Regions from separate parts of the Pseudoalteromonas sp. KS88 genome, predicted to be linked through region 1. Evidence: predicted binding sites of a transcription regulator. Region 1 holds the regulator's gene; each other region holds the start of a gene.
What was found. Region 1 encodes sigma-54, which starts transcription at its own class of promoters, with help from an activator protein. Its sites were predicted from a motif close to GTTGGCACGNNNNTNGNNT; they were not measured.

Region 1 (3,394 bases):
CAGCGCGAGTTATCAGCACATCGAGTAATATTTTTTCTTGTTTAATTGCCAAATCTAGCGGCAAACTATCGATAGAAAGAGGGTGTAAACGACGCGTTTCAGAAAAGCGTTTGATGAGTGTTTGGTCATCACTATCGAGGTAAAATAAAGTTGGGTTTGCAAAGCCTGGCAAATACTCAAGGATGTCGTTGAACTCTTCTTGTTCTTTAGGTAAGTTGCGTACATCAATGCTGACTGCAATCTTATCGTAATTTTCTGACACACTTCGTACTAAGGAAGGGAGCAAATTGACCGGAATATTATCAACACAGTAATAGCCAAGATCTTCAAGCACGCGAAGCGCGACGGACTTACCTGAACCAGACCGTCCACTGATAATAATCAATTCCATGTAACCTCTCCTTCACTTTCTTATGAATGCTCAACAATAACTTGATACAAATCGTGATCTGTTTTTGCGCTACGTAGTTGTTTACAAAACTCTTTATCGTTAAGTTTATCAGCAATTGTTGCTAACGTCTTTAAATGAAGTTGGCAATCTCCATCAGGTACGATCAGTGCCACAAAAATATCGACAGGACGATTATCAATTGCATCAAAGCTAATAGGGGTTTCACTCACTAAGATTAGTGCTAGTGGAGATTGCGCGCCACTCATGCGACCATGTGGTATAGCAATACCTCGACCAATGCCTGTGCTACCAAGCTTTTCCCGGTTTAATAATGCGTTAAGGATCTCTTGCTGTGTGAGGTGAGGAAGCTTTTCATGAGCCAATTGGCTAATAAATTCTAGAATTCGTTTTTTGCTATTAAAAAGGACCGCAGCTTTACTGCAGTCCTCAGAAGTAAGTGAACTTAATTTCATAGTATTAGTGTCGAGCGTGCTTCTCTTTGTGTTTTATTACTTGGCGGTCTAATTTATCAATTAGCCCGTCAATCGCAGCATACATATCTTGATGTTCAGTTGAAGCAAACAAATCAGCACCGCTAACATGTATTGTGGCTTCTGCTTTTTGACTTAATTTTTCTACGTCAAGAATCACATGTACATTATTAATACTATCAAAGTGCCTTTCAAGCTTCGCAAACTTATTATGTACATAGTCTCTAAGTGAATCGGTAATTTCTACGTGGCGACCAGTTAAGTTAATTTGCATAAGCATTTTCCTTCTTTGTTTTTTACGCCTTAAATCAAACTCTTTCTTTGATTTGACGGTGGAATAGCTAGTGACTCACGATATTTTGCAATGGTGCGTCTAGCTACTTTGATACCTTGCTCAGCCAATATATCTGCAATTTTACTATCACTCAATGGTTTCGCTGAGTTTTCTGCGCTAATTAACTTTTTGATTAATGCGCGAATAGCTGTAGAAGAGCATTCGCCGCCATTTTCAGTACTTACGTGACTGGAGAAAAAGTACTTCAACTCAAAAATACCCCGTGGAGTATGCATATACTTTTGAGTTGTTACGCGTGAGATCGTTGACTCATGCATTTCTACCATTTCAGCTACGTCATTAAGTACCATTGGGCGCATAGCTTCGGGGCCGTGTTCAAAAAAACCTTGCTGTTGTTTTACTATACAGTTAGTTACTTTGAGTAATGTCTCATTACGGCTTTCTAAGCTTTTAATAAACCATTTTGCTTCTTGCAGATGCGAACGAATAAACTGACTGTCACTGCTCGATTTTACTGAGCGAGACATGGCGGCATACTGGCTGTTCACTCTAATTTTAGGCATGCTGTCTGGATTTAATTCCACCATCCAGCGCCCTTTAACTTTTTTCACTGAAACATCAGGGATAACATACTCAGACTCTTCGCGAACAATGGTATCTGCTGGCTTAGGGTTTAAGCTGTGTATCAGTGTCATGACTTCTTTTAGCTCATCTTCTTTAAGCTTAGTCTTTTTCATTAAAGTGCGATAGTCACGACTTGCCAAAAGATCGATATGCTCGGTTAAAATCATTTTAGTCTCTGCAAGCCATGGCGTTGCAGGGTCAAATTGATTCAGTTGTATACATAAACACTCTTGTAAGCTGCGTGCGGCAATCCCTATTGGATCAAATAATTGGATGCGCTTTAAAACAGCTTGGACTTCATCAAGTTCTATTTCTTCTTCGTTATTATCTTTATTTAGACTTTCTACAATATCTTCGCAGCTCAATGTTAAAATACCCGATTCATCAATCGCTTCTACAATAGCAATGGCGATGGCTTCGTCGGTCGGGCTAAATGGCGTTAATTGTAGTTGCCACATGATGTATTCATGCAGGGTTTCAGTGGAAGCACCTTGGTAAATAGACTCATCTTCAGGCATGGGTCCTGATGAGCTAGAAGGAGCAGCGCTCATATACTCATCCCATGTCACATCCATTGCCATTTCGTCACTGACAGTTTCTTTATTGAGTGCTTCACTACTTTCTTGTTCGTATTCACTTGGCGTTTCATCAGCAGATGCACTGACAGTTACTTCATCGGTGTCTTGCTTTTGCTCATTTTTGCCTGCAGTTTCATCACTAAACTCATGTTCCTCAACTTCAAGTAAAGGATTACTATCGAGCGCTTCTTGAATTTCTTGTTGGAGATCCAATGTACTGAGTTGCAACAAACGAATAGCTTGTTGTAACTGAGGTGTCATTGTCAATTGCTGGCCCATGCGCAGCTGGAGTGATTGCCTCATTTATCTTTAACAATCCTTTTAATATGTAATCAAAATTAAGTTTAGCAGATAGTTAGCTGAATGTTGGTTTATAGCCTAAATTGCTCACCCAGATAAACATCGCGTACTGTTTGGTCGGCAAGCACATGTTCAGGAGTTCCTGAAGCAATTAACTCACCATGAGAAACAATGTAGGCTTTTTCACAAACATCAAGGGTTTCTCGTACATTATGGTCTGTAATCAACACCCCGATGCCTCGGTTTTTTAGGTGTTCAATTATCTTCTTTATATCTAACACTGAAATTGGATCAACACCAGCAAAAGGCTCATCTAATAGAATAAACTTGGGGTTTGCGGCTAATGCGCGAGCAATTTCAACTCTGCGGCGCTCACCACCTGATAACGCCATACCTTGGCTATCGCGTATGTGTTGTATGCTAAATTCATCCAGCAGGCCATCAAGTGCTTGTTCTCGGCCTTGCTTATTTAAATCGTTTCGTGTTTCTAATATCGCCATCAAGTTTTGATAAACCGTTAATTTACGGAAAATAGATGACTCTTGCGGTAAGTAACCAATACCTAATCGCGCACGGCTATGCATGGGCAGTAATGTAATATCGTTATCATCAATGCTTATTTTGCCTTTGTCGCTCGGTACTAAGCCAACAATCATATAAAAAGTGGTCGTTTTACCTGCACCATTTGGGCCTAGTAAACCGACAATGCTTCCTG
Region 2 (3,394 bases), on a different contig from region 1:
CGTTATATTGTGAGAAAGACGCTTTAGTACCATTGCGATCTACTGCAGCCACCGACACAACCTCATTGTACGATGCTGGGTAACTTAGTGAACTATTGGCATCATTACCCGCTGCAGCTATGTGCAACATCCCTTGGGCATAACTGCTGGCAAAAGCTTGGCGCTCAGCATTAGATGACTGAGGACCACCTAAACTCATGCTGGTTACAGTTGCGCCTGCACTTTGGCATTGACCAATTGCAGCAACAAGATCTGAGCCATATGCCCAGCGACCTTGATCGTTAAACACTTTAACGATATGCAACCCTAGTTGACCCGATGAGTTAACTCCGATCACACCTTGACCATTGCCTCCCAATGCAGCGATAGTGCCTGCAACGTGAGTACCATGGCCATTACCATCGTTAAACCAATTACCTGTGTTGTTAGCGCCATAGCCGTCACTGCCTGTCACACCGGTGTTAGGTAAATCAGGATGGTTTAACGTGTAACCAGTATCCATAATACAAACTTTCTGGTTCCCCGTAAGGTTGTCAGAAAGCTGTTTTGCTTGCACCATGGTAATTCCATAAGGTGTCGATTCAGCCATTAAATAGCGCTTAGGGTCAACTTCGATATTCACTACATCGGCACTTTGCTCTAAACGTGATTTTTGCTCAGCTGTTAATACCACGGCCATAGCATTAATGTCAGGTAGTGCTTGAACAACTTCTACATTTACATCTGTAGCAATGTTATTCATCAAACTGCGTTTCATGTCGTTCACCTGCGCTTGACTGCGGGCAAATGTTGTGTGAACTGCTGTTGTTTTTTCTGACAAATGTACAATAAATCGCTCTGACTCAATTTGCTCCGCCATTGCTGCCGGGGCTGTAGATAGTAAAATCGCACTTGCTAAAGCAGAGATCTTAAAGGTAGGTAGTTTAGACACGCTCATTTTAAATTCCTTGGATGTTAAATTTAAGGTTGTGAATTAACATTTAATTCACAACCCTTTTATGGAAACACGCAAAGACAACGCTGTCAACGCCATTTCTTTATTAGACGTTCAATTAAGTGATTTTACAGAGCTCAAACCTTCCAATTAAAAACAAAGAGTTATACTTTAACCTTTTATTTTTCAATCGGTTAAATATCAGAATCAATACTCAAAAACAATGTAAATAAAAAGTTAAATTTACTTGCGTGAATTTTTAACCTTAGCGTGTAGAAAACTCCCCATTTTACTCAATGAAGTGTAAAAAATACGTACACCAATAAAAGCAAAAAGATAAACCATTTACTTTCAACAACTTAAGATTGGTATGGAATTTGGATAACATGAACTAAGACTGGCTAGATAAATTGAGGGAATTATGAACCGCTTTAAATTAACAGTATCACTTATATCATTTTGTTGTATTTTTTTACTCGCTTGCACCACACAAGTAATGGCAGCACCTAGCAACATTATGATCAGCAGTGCAACCACGCAACCAACATTACAACAACTCGCTGTTAATAAATTGAGCACCAACCCTAACTTACACTTATCTCAGTTAAACGTCGTTATCTCAAAAGATAAAATTGAATTGAACGGTTTTGCAAGAACGGGCTTTGAACGCGCCCTTGCACAAAAGTTTTTAGAAAACACCCAAGGCATCAAAATTATCGAAAATAAAATTAAAATAAAAGCGACTCAATAATACATAACTTATTACGCACCCTCCCCTTCAGAGCGCCATTGGCGCTCTTTTTTATATCCTCCATTGCATAAGTATCACCAAACTTTGAATTTATTCACCTTTTTTATGGCAATATAACCAAGCCACCTCAAAATGCAGAATTCAGCGTTTCAAGGGGCTTAATATCAAGGTGCTACTTTGCATAACAATGGCAGTCCCTTTTTAGAGCTAACAACGATGACAGTAAATGCCTGTGGAACGTCCAAAGGGTTGGTTTAAAAGCGACTTATACTGCGTTATTAACTTAAACAATAGAACCACGACTCCATGCAATTAATGCCTTGCCTAAGTCACTTTTAATTCCAACTGACACTCACATCTTGAGATGGCTTGGGTATTCTCTCAGTCACACTTCTTTCGCTTTACTTTACGAACCTCGCACTCTGCCATTACTTGCTTCTTTTGGGCTTCACTTAAACTTCGCCAACTAAGTATTTCTTCGAGCGTTCTAAAGCAACCTATGCACGTATCATCAGCATCAAGGCAGCAGCGCCTGATACAAGGAGTGCCAGGCTCATCTAGGAGTCTTTTAACCATTTATATTTCATATCAAAGGAGGTTACTTTAAATGTAGATAGCTTTTATAAAGCTGCCACTCAAAGTACGGCTTTTTAATGCTGTGTAAATTAGTCTTACTTACTCGTAAAAAATACAAAAAACGCGTGTTAAATAACACGCGTTTTTACATTGCAGTTAGCTCTTTGGGGTATTAATCATCCTTTTGTTTATCGCTGATCATTGCATCAAGCTTTTCACCCCCTTTAATACCAAAGTCCAAAGTTCGAATTGGGAATGGAATACTTATATCAGCCTCTGCTAATGCTTGTTTCACAGCGACAATTGCTTTGTGTCTAACTGTCATGAAATCAGCCTCACCAGGGTAATTAATCCAAAACCATACCAGTAAATTTACACTGCTATCACCGAATCCAGATGCGTAGACTGCAGTTTCCTCTTGTTTTATTACAAAGTCGAACTCGTTAATTTTTTTAACAATAACTTCAGCAGCGTGTTCTGGGTCATCACCGTATGAAATCCCAACAGGTACCTCAATACGCCTAACCCCCAACGTGCTGTAATTACGTAAAACGTTGCGAAACAATATTTTGTTAGGCACTAAATTTAATTGCCCGTAAAAATTCTCAACTAAGGTGTTACGTAAGTTAATTGCTTTTACTGTGCCAAACACATCATCTGTCTTAATTACATCCCCTGTTTTAAAGGGCTTACGTATCCCCATTGCAATACCTGCAATCAGGTTTTCTGTCATATCTTGGAACGCAAAACCAATAGCTAAGCCAACAATACCGGCACCTGCAAGTAAAGACGTAACCGTGCCTTTGAGCCCAACAAAATCCAGCGCAACAAACAAACCTACGCACAAGATAATCATCTTAAAAATAGAGGCCATTAAATCTGCTATTTGATTTGAGTCCAATGAGCGACGTAATATATTACGTATCATAGACCCCAAAAAGCGGGCCAAAATAGAAAAAAGAATAGCGATGATCACTGCGACTATAAAGTTAGGAATGTGGCTGATTACAATATCAACCCAGCCCCCTAGTTTTTCTTCAATTAGCTTTTCAGCTTCACTGATAGTCGGTATTTTTAACATGCATTAATCCTGAGGAATCGTTAATAATAATCAGGTATCTGCAAAATAAGCG
Region 3 (3,394 bases), on a different contig from region 1:
GCCAATAGTGCAGAGCAAGCCATGCTGCTGTTAAAAAAAGACAGCTTTTCTTTGGTGGTGAGTGATGTACAAATGGGCGCGATGAGTGGGCTTGATTTATTACGTAGCATTAATTTAAATCACCCTGATTTACCAGTGCTGATGATGACAGCATACGCCACTATTGATGATGCCGTTGAGGCAATGCGCCTAGGGGCAATCGACTACATGGCGAAACCATTTGCGCCAGAAGTATTATTAAATATGGTGAGTCGTTACTTACCAGAGCCCGAAAAAGAAACAGATGGTCCCATTGTTGCTGATCCATCAAGTATTCAATTGCTTGAGCTTGCGGCAAAGGTCGCCAAATCTGATGCCAGCGTAATGGTGTTGGGCCCAAGTGGTTCCGGTAAAGAAGTGCTTGCGCGATTTATTCATGATAAATCAGCACGTTCAAACGAGCCATTTGTTGCAATTAATTGTGCTGCTATACCTGAAAACATGCTCGAAGCCACTCTCTTTGGCTATGAAAAGGGTGCCTTTACGGGAGCGATTCAAGCGTGCCCAGGTAAGTTCGAGCAAGCACAGGGCGGTACAATCTTGCTCGATGAAATCACCGAGATGGATTTAAGTTTACAAGCCAAATTACTACGTGTATTGCAAGAACGTGAAGTAGAGCGATTAGGTGGCCGTAAAACAATTAAGCTTAACGTTCGCGTGCTGGCAACCAGCAACCGAGACTTAAAAGATGCCGTTAGTGAGCATAAGTTTAGAGAAGATTTATATTACAGGCTCAATGTGTTTCCACTGATGTGGCGCCCGTTGTGTGAACGCCCGGGTGATATAGTGGTATTAGCTAAGCACTTAATTGAGCGCCATTTGGCGAAAAGTAAAGAATCCATTGCTCAGCTTAGCGATAGCGCACAGCAAAAGCTGCTGTCGCATCAATGGCCAGGGAATGTTCGTGAGCTTGATAATGTTATTCAACGCGCATTAATCTTGAGAAACGGTGACGTTATTGATGAGAGTGCTATATTCATCGAGAATTTAGCGCCTAGTGCGTGTGTAAGTGCGAGCTCGGTTGCACCGCAAGCACCTAATGATATAGCGAACCCAACAATTGCAGCTAAAGTACAGCATAATGAGATGATGGATGAGCTTCCTAGTTTAGATTCAGGTACTTACAAAGATGAACTAAAGGATAAAGAGCATCGCATTATTTTAGAAACGTTAACGCGGTGTCGAGGCAAGCGAAAAGATGTGGCTGAAACGTTAGGTATCAGCCCAAGAACATTGCGTTATAAGTTGGCGCAAATGCGAGATTTAGGTATTGCTCTACCAGCTTAAAAGTCTATTCTGACCAATTTCAAAAGACACTCAGCCATGCTGAGTGTCTTCATGTCAAAACTCTGACATTTAATAATCTCTCTTAACTTACTGAAATATAGTTGTTATTTTATTGGCATGGTTTGTGCTTTATCTAGTTATTAGTAAAGTGCATCGTCAGAGATAATTATGAAAATTCAAAATAGTGCGTTATTCCAAGAAATGCAGTCTATGGCTCTTGAAGCTGGCCGTAGTAATTCAAATAATGCTATTCCAACGCAAACACAACCTACTTCGTCTGCACAATTTGGTGATTTGTTAACAAATGCCTTAGACACAGTGAGCAATCATCAACGAGAAGCGAAAGAAAAAGTCACAGCTTTAGAGATGGGCGACAGAAGTGTATCGCTTGCTGAAGTGATGATTGCTTCTCAAAAATCATCCGTCGCGTTTGAGGCTACTGTTCAAGTTCGTAATAAACTTGTTGAGTCTTATAAAGAAATCATGAACATGCCTGTCTAAGCTGGGTAGTGGAGAATTATTGTGGCGCAATCTAATCAATCAACCGACCTTGCATTAGCAGGCGGTGGTGCTATCAACCAAACTGATAACGACGATCAGCAAGAGCAAAAGTCGGGCTATTTAAGTGCATTAAATGGTGTTGACGTATTGCGCCAGGTTACCTTAATTATCGCATTAGCTATTTGCTTGGCCATCGCCATTTTTGTCATTATCTGGGCGCGTCAGCCTGACATGCGCCCATTGGGTAAAATGCCGACTGAAGAGCTTATTCAAACTCTTGACTTTTTAGACGCGCAAAAAATTGAATATGAACTTGATGGCAACCTAATTTCGGTTGCAGAGGATGAGTATCAAAATATAAAGTTACTCATGACACGTGAAGGGTTAGACCAAGCACCTGCATCAGGTACTGATATTATCATGCAAGATATGGGTTTTGGTGTAAGCCAGCGTTTAGAGCGTGAACGTTTAAAGCATGGCCGTGAGCAGCAATTAGCGCGTACTATTGAAGAGTTAAAGAATGTCACTCGGGCTAAAGTGTTATTAGCCATTCCAAAAGAAAATGTATTTGCTCGTCGTGAAAAAGAGCCTTCGGCAACAGTTGTGTTAACCCTAAAACGTGGGCGTATGCTTGATAGTGAGGAAGTTGATTCTATCGTTGATATTATTGCTTCAGCTGTTCAAGGGCTATCACCATCTCGTGTTACGGTTACTGATCAAAATGGTCGTTTGTTGAATTCTGGCTCTCAAAGCTCTTTAGCTGCTCGTTCAAGAAAAGAGTACGATATTGAACGTAAGCGTGAACAAGAATACCTACAAAAAATTGACAGTATTTTAATGCCTGTGATTGGTATGGGTAATTACACTGCCCAAGTAGATTTAAGCATGGACTTTAGTGCTGTTGAGGAGACGCAAAAACGTTTCAATCCAGACTTACCAGCTGTTAGAAGCGAAACCACATTTGAAGAAAACAACATTGGTGGTCTAGCTGTTGGTATACCAGGGGCGCTAACAAATCAACCGCCAACTAATTCAAACATCCCTGAAGTTGCAGGGCAGGGCGGTGCAGGCTCTGGTACTACACCAAGCAGTAGCCATAAAGAAGCAACTCGTAACTATGAGTTAGACACCACCATTTCTCATAAACGTCAGCAAACTGGGGTTATTCGTAGAATTAGCGTATCAGTTGCAGTCGATTACTTACCAACAGTAGGTGAAAATGGCGAAACAACGATGGTGCCACGTTCTGTTGAAGCGTTGTCAAATATTCGTCGCCTATTGCAAGGTGGTGTGGGTTTTGATTTGCAACGAGGTGATGCACTTGAAGTTGTTACCGTGCCATTCGTGCGTGAAGAGTTAGCTGTTGCAGAAGAAATACCACTTTGGGAGCAAAGCTGGTTTATGAAAGTGGTACGTCTAGCGTTAGGTGCATTGGTTATTATTGTACTAATAATGGCGGTTGTTAAACCTATGCTTAAACGCCTTATTTACCCAGATGATACGTTGGAAGAGTATGATGATGACGCGTTAAGTTCAGGCGTAGACATTGGCGACAATACACTCGATA
Region 4 (3,394 bases), on a different contig from region 1:
TCGCGCGCTGAATTTGCAGATGTGTATGCATCATCTGTATTTAGTTCGGGTAAAACAAAAAATGGTGATGGTGTTCAAACCACTATGGTTGCGCAACAATTTCACCAAGGGTCACTTAAGTTTACTCAAAACTCGCTTGATTTAGCGATTACAGGTGAAGGTTACTTTGCCATGAGTGAAGACTTAGGCGCACAGGATTTTACTTACACTCGTGCGGGTGCATTTAAGTTAAACCAAGATAACTTTATCGTTGATGCTAAAGGTAACTTTTTGCAGGGGTTCCCTGTTAATGAATCAACGGGTGACACGACGTCGGTAAGTTTAAGTACGTCTTCTGCACTACAGATCCCAGATTCGTCAGGTTCACCTCGTGCAACAACAAACGTTTACAGCTCATTTAATCTAGACTCGCGTTCAACTGCGCCATCAATTACGACTTTTGACCCTACGGTGAGTGCATCATACAACAGCTCAACATCAACAACAGTATTTGATTCACTTGGTGAGCCGCATGTATTGCAGTTTTTCTTTGTGAAAACCGATGCCGCTGTGACAGGTAACGAAAATGAGTGGCAAGTTCATGCAACACTCGATGAGAAAGTGTTTAATCCAGCAGGTGCTGAAGAAACAGCCCCTCCATATACACCAATTTCTACCTTTCAATTTGATGCCAGCGGTTTACCATTAAACACAGACGGTACACCTAATACAGATACTACTTTCAATCCGATAGCGATCCCTGGCGGCGGTGGCGGTGTAGCGGGTTTATCAGATTTATTGACGAACGGTGCTAGTTTCCCTGATGACGTTGAAGTAAATTGGCGTGATGAAGCGGGTACTGCGAATAAAATCCCTACCCAGTATGCGAGTAACTTTGAAGTGAAAGCGCTTGACCAAGATGGTGCGACAGTTGGGCGCTTGGCAGGTATTGATATTGGTACAGATGGTAAGGTTGTTGCGTCATACAGTAATGGTGACACTTCTTTCTTAGGCCAAGTGGCTATGGTTCGTTTTTCTAACTCACAAGGTTTAGCACAAGTGGGTGACACGGCATGGAAGAAAAGTTTAACGTCAGGTGAGCCAATTGCTGGTGAGCCAGGTTCAGGTACGTTAGGTTCAATTAATTCATCAGCGCTAGAGCAATCAAATGTGAATTTGACTAATGAACTGGTAGATCTAATTAGTGCTCAGCGTAACTTCCAGGCAAATTCACGTGCACTAGAGGTTAACTCTACACTACAACAAAATATCTTGCAGATTCGTTAATAGCTTAGCGCTTTACTGCATTGCAATAATCCGACACCGAGGCTGCCCTTTATGGCAGCCTTTTTTGTATCTTAGATTTAATAAAGGTGGTGTCAAATTATTGTGGCACTTATTTTGCATTTATACTTAATATAGATTTTTATCGCGAGTCGATGTTATGGATAAGATGGTTTACATTGCAGCGTCAGGGGCTAAGCAGAGTATGCGGGGCCTTGCGCTCAAAGCAAATAACTTAGCAAATGCTAACACCACAGGCTTTAAGGCCGACTTTGCACAAGCAAGGTCAATGCAAGCATTTGGTGAAGGCCTCCCTACACGTGTGTTTTCTATGCAAGAACGACCAGGTTCTAACATGACTTCGGGCGGCGTTGTTGAAACTGGCCGAGACCTTGATATTGCATTTAGTGATAAAGGTTGGTTAACCGTTCAAGATGCTTCAGGCAATGAAGCTTACACTAAAGTGGGGACGTTAAATATCACTCCAGATGGTGCGTTAGTAACGAGTCACGGACGCCAAGTAGTTGGCGCCGGTGGTCCCATTATTTTGCCATTGCCAGTGGAAAAGGTGGAGTTTAGTGATGATGGCTCAATTCAAGTAAGGCCCCAAGGGGCGCCGGCAAACTTTTTAGAGGTGGTTGATCGTCTAAAAGTTATTGAAGCTAATAACAGCCAGCTAGAAAAAGGCAATGACGGTCTATTTAGACCAAAGCAAGATAAATTAGTTGATGACCTATGTGGATTTTGTGAAATATCGCAAAACGTCAAAGTTATGAGTGGCACGTTAGAAATGTCTAATGTGAATCCAGTGCATGAAATGGTCGATATGATAAGCCATCAACGCCAATTTGAATTACAACTTAAGTTAATGAAAACAGCAGAAGAAATTGACGAACGTCATACCCAGTTGCTGCGCATTGTTTAACCTAATTGAGAGGACATTAGTATGAATCCTGCATTGTGGATCAGTAAAACGGGCTTAGATGCCCAACAAACCGATATATCGGTGATCTCAAATAACTTAGCCAATGCCAGTACCATAGGGTACAAAAAAAGCCGTGCAGTATTTGAAGATTTACTTTATCAAAATATAAACCAACCTGGTGGGCGTTCATCGCAAGATACCGAAATGCCATCTGGCTTAATGCTTGGTGCCGGTGCAAAAGTTGTCGCAAACCAAAAGAACTTTTCTCAAGGTAACATGCTTACTACTGAAAACTCATTGGATTGGATGATCTCAGGCCCTGGGTTTTTCGAAGTGCTTCAGCCTGACGGAAATATTGCTTATTCTCGTAATGGCCAATTTACCACCGATGAAGATGGTCGAATTGTTACAGCAGGTGCTGGTTTCCCTGTGCAACCAGAAATGAACGTACCTGACGATGCACAATCAATTACGGTGTCACAAGATGGTGAAGTCTCAGTTAGTATCGCAGGCCAACCAGATAATGTGGTTATAGGTCAGTTGACAATCAGTGACTTTATTAATCCATCAGGCCTTGAGCCAGTTGGGCAAAACCTTTACACCGAAACGGCTGTTAGTGGCGCACCAGTTCAAGGTAACCCTGGCATTGATGGATTAGGCGCAATTGTACAAGGTTCACTTGAAACATCGAATGTTAACGTGACAGAAGAGCTGGTGAACTTAATTGAAACACAGCGTATTTATGAAATGAATTCAAAAGTGATTTCAGCGGTTGATGAAATGCTTAGCTATGTTAACCAACAGCTTTAAAGTGTAAGGGGTTATGTGATGCGTACTTTTATTATTGCCTTAAGTGGTGCATGTTTATTGAGTGGTTGTGTAACGACACAAAATACCCATGTGGTTCAAGACGATCCTTACTATGCGCCAATGTACCCAGAGCCAGTTACAGAACAAATTGTGCCTACAGGGTCATTATTTGACACCTATTCAGCCAATGATCTCTACTCAGATAAAAAAGCTTTAAGAACAGGCGATATAATCACTGTTAAGCTTCAAGAATCGACGCAAGCATCGAAAGCGGCGAAAACAGAAACCGATAAAGAAAGTAATGCCAGCTTAGACCCTGTTATTGGTCTTGGTGGCTTACCAGTCAATATTGGCAATGAAAGTATTCAATTTGGTGTTGGTTCGGACTCCTCATTT

Region 2: the regulator sigma-54 is predicted to act here: its motif matches at 1,299-1,317, upstream of C7Y70_RS01725 (BON domain-containing protein).
Region 3: the regulator sigma-54 is predicted to act here: its motif matches at 1,438-1,456, upstream of fliE (flagellar hook-basal body complex protein FliE).
Region 4: the regulator sigma-54 is predicted to act here: its motif matches at 1,368-1,386, upstream of C7Y70_RS10070 (flagellar basal body rod protein FlgF).

Annotation. Positions count from the first base shown of each region.
Region 1 is NZ_PYHV01000003.1:35,131-38,524, reverse strand. Features, by position in the region: gene rapZ (RNase adapter RapZ) at 1-391, opposite strand, end outside; gene ptsN (PTS IIA-like nitrogen regulatory protein PtsN) at 412-864, opposite strand; gene hpf (ribosome hibernation promoting factor) at 869-1,156, opposite strand; gene C7Y70_RS01175 (RNA polymerase factor sigma-54) at 1,186-2,682, opposite strand; gene lptB (LPS export ABC transporter ATP-binding protein) at 2,751-3,394, opposite strand, start outside.
Region 2 is NZ_PYHV01000004.1:113,387-116,780, reverse strand. Features, by position in the region: gene C7Y70_RS01730 (S8 family serine peptidase) at 1-937, opposite strand, end outside; gene C7Y70_RS01725 (BON domain-containing protein) at 1,356-1,685, shown strand; gene C7Y70_RS01720 (DUF1289 domain-containing protein) at 2,067-2,261, opposite strand; gene C7Y70_RS01715 (mechanosensitive ion channel domain-containing protein) at 2,434-3,342, opposite strand.
Region 3 is NZ_PYHV01000016.1:64,073-67,466, forward strand. Features, by position in the region: gene C7Y70_RS10295 (sigma-54 dependent transcriptional regulator) at 1-1,326, shown strand, start outside; gene fliE (flagellar hook-basal body complex protein FliE) at 1,495-1,827, shown strand; gene fliF (flagellar basal-body MS-ring/collar protein FliF) at 1,849-3,394, shown strand, end outside.
Region 4 is NZ_PYHV01000016.1:15,916-19,309, forward strand. Features, by position in the region: gene flgE (flagellar hook protein FlgE) at 1-1,266, shown strand, start outside; gene C7Y70_RS10070 (flagellar basal body rod protein FlgF) at 1,424-2,188, shown strand; gene flgG (flagellar basal-body rod protein FlgG) at 2,210-2,998, shown strand; gene flgH (flagellar basal body L-ring protein FlgH) at 3,017-3,394, shown strand, end outside.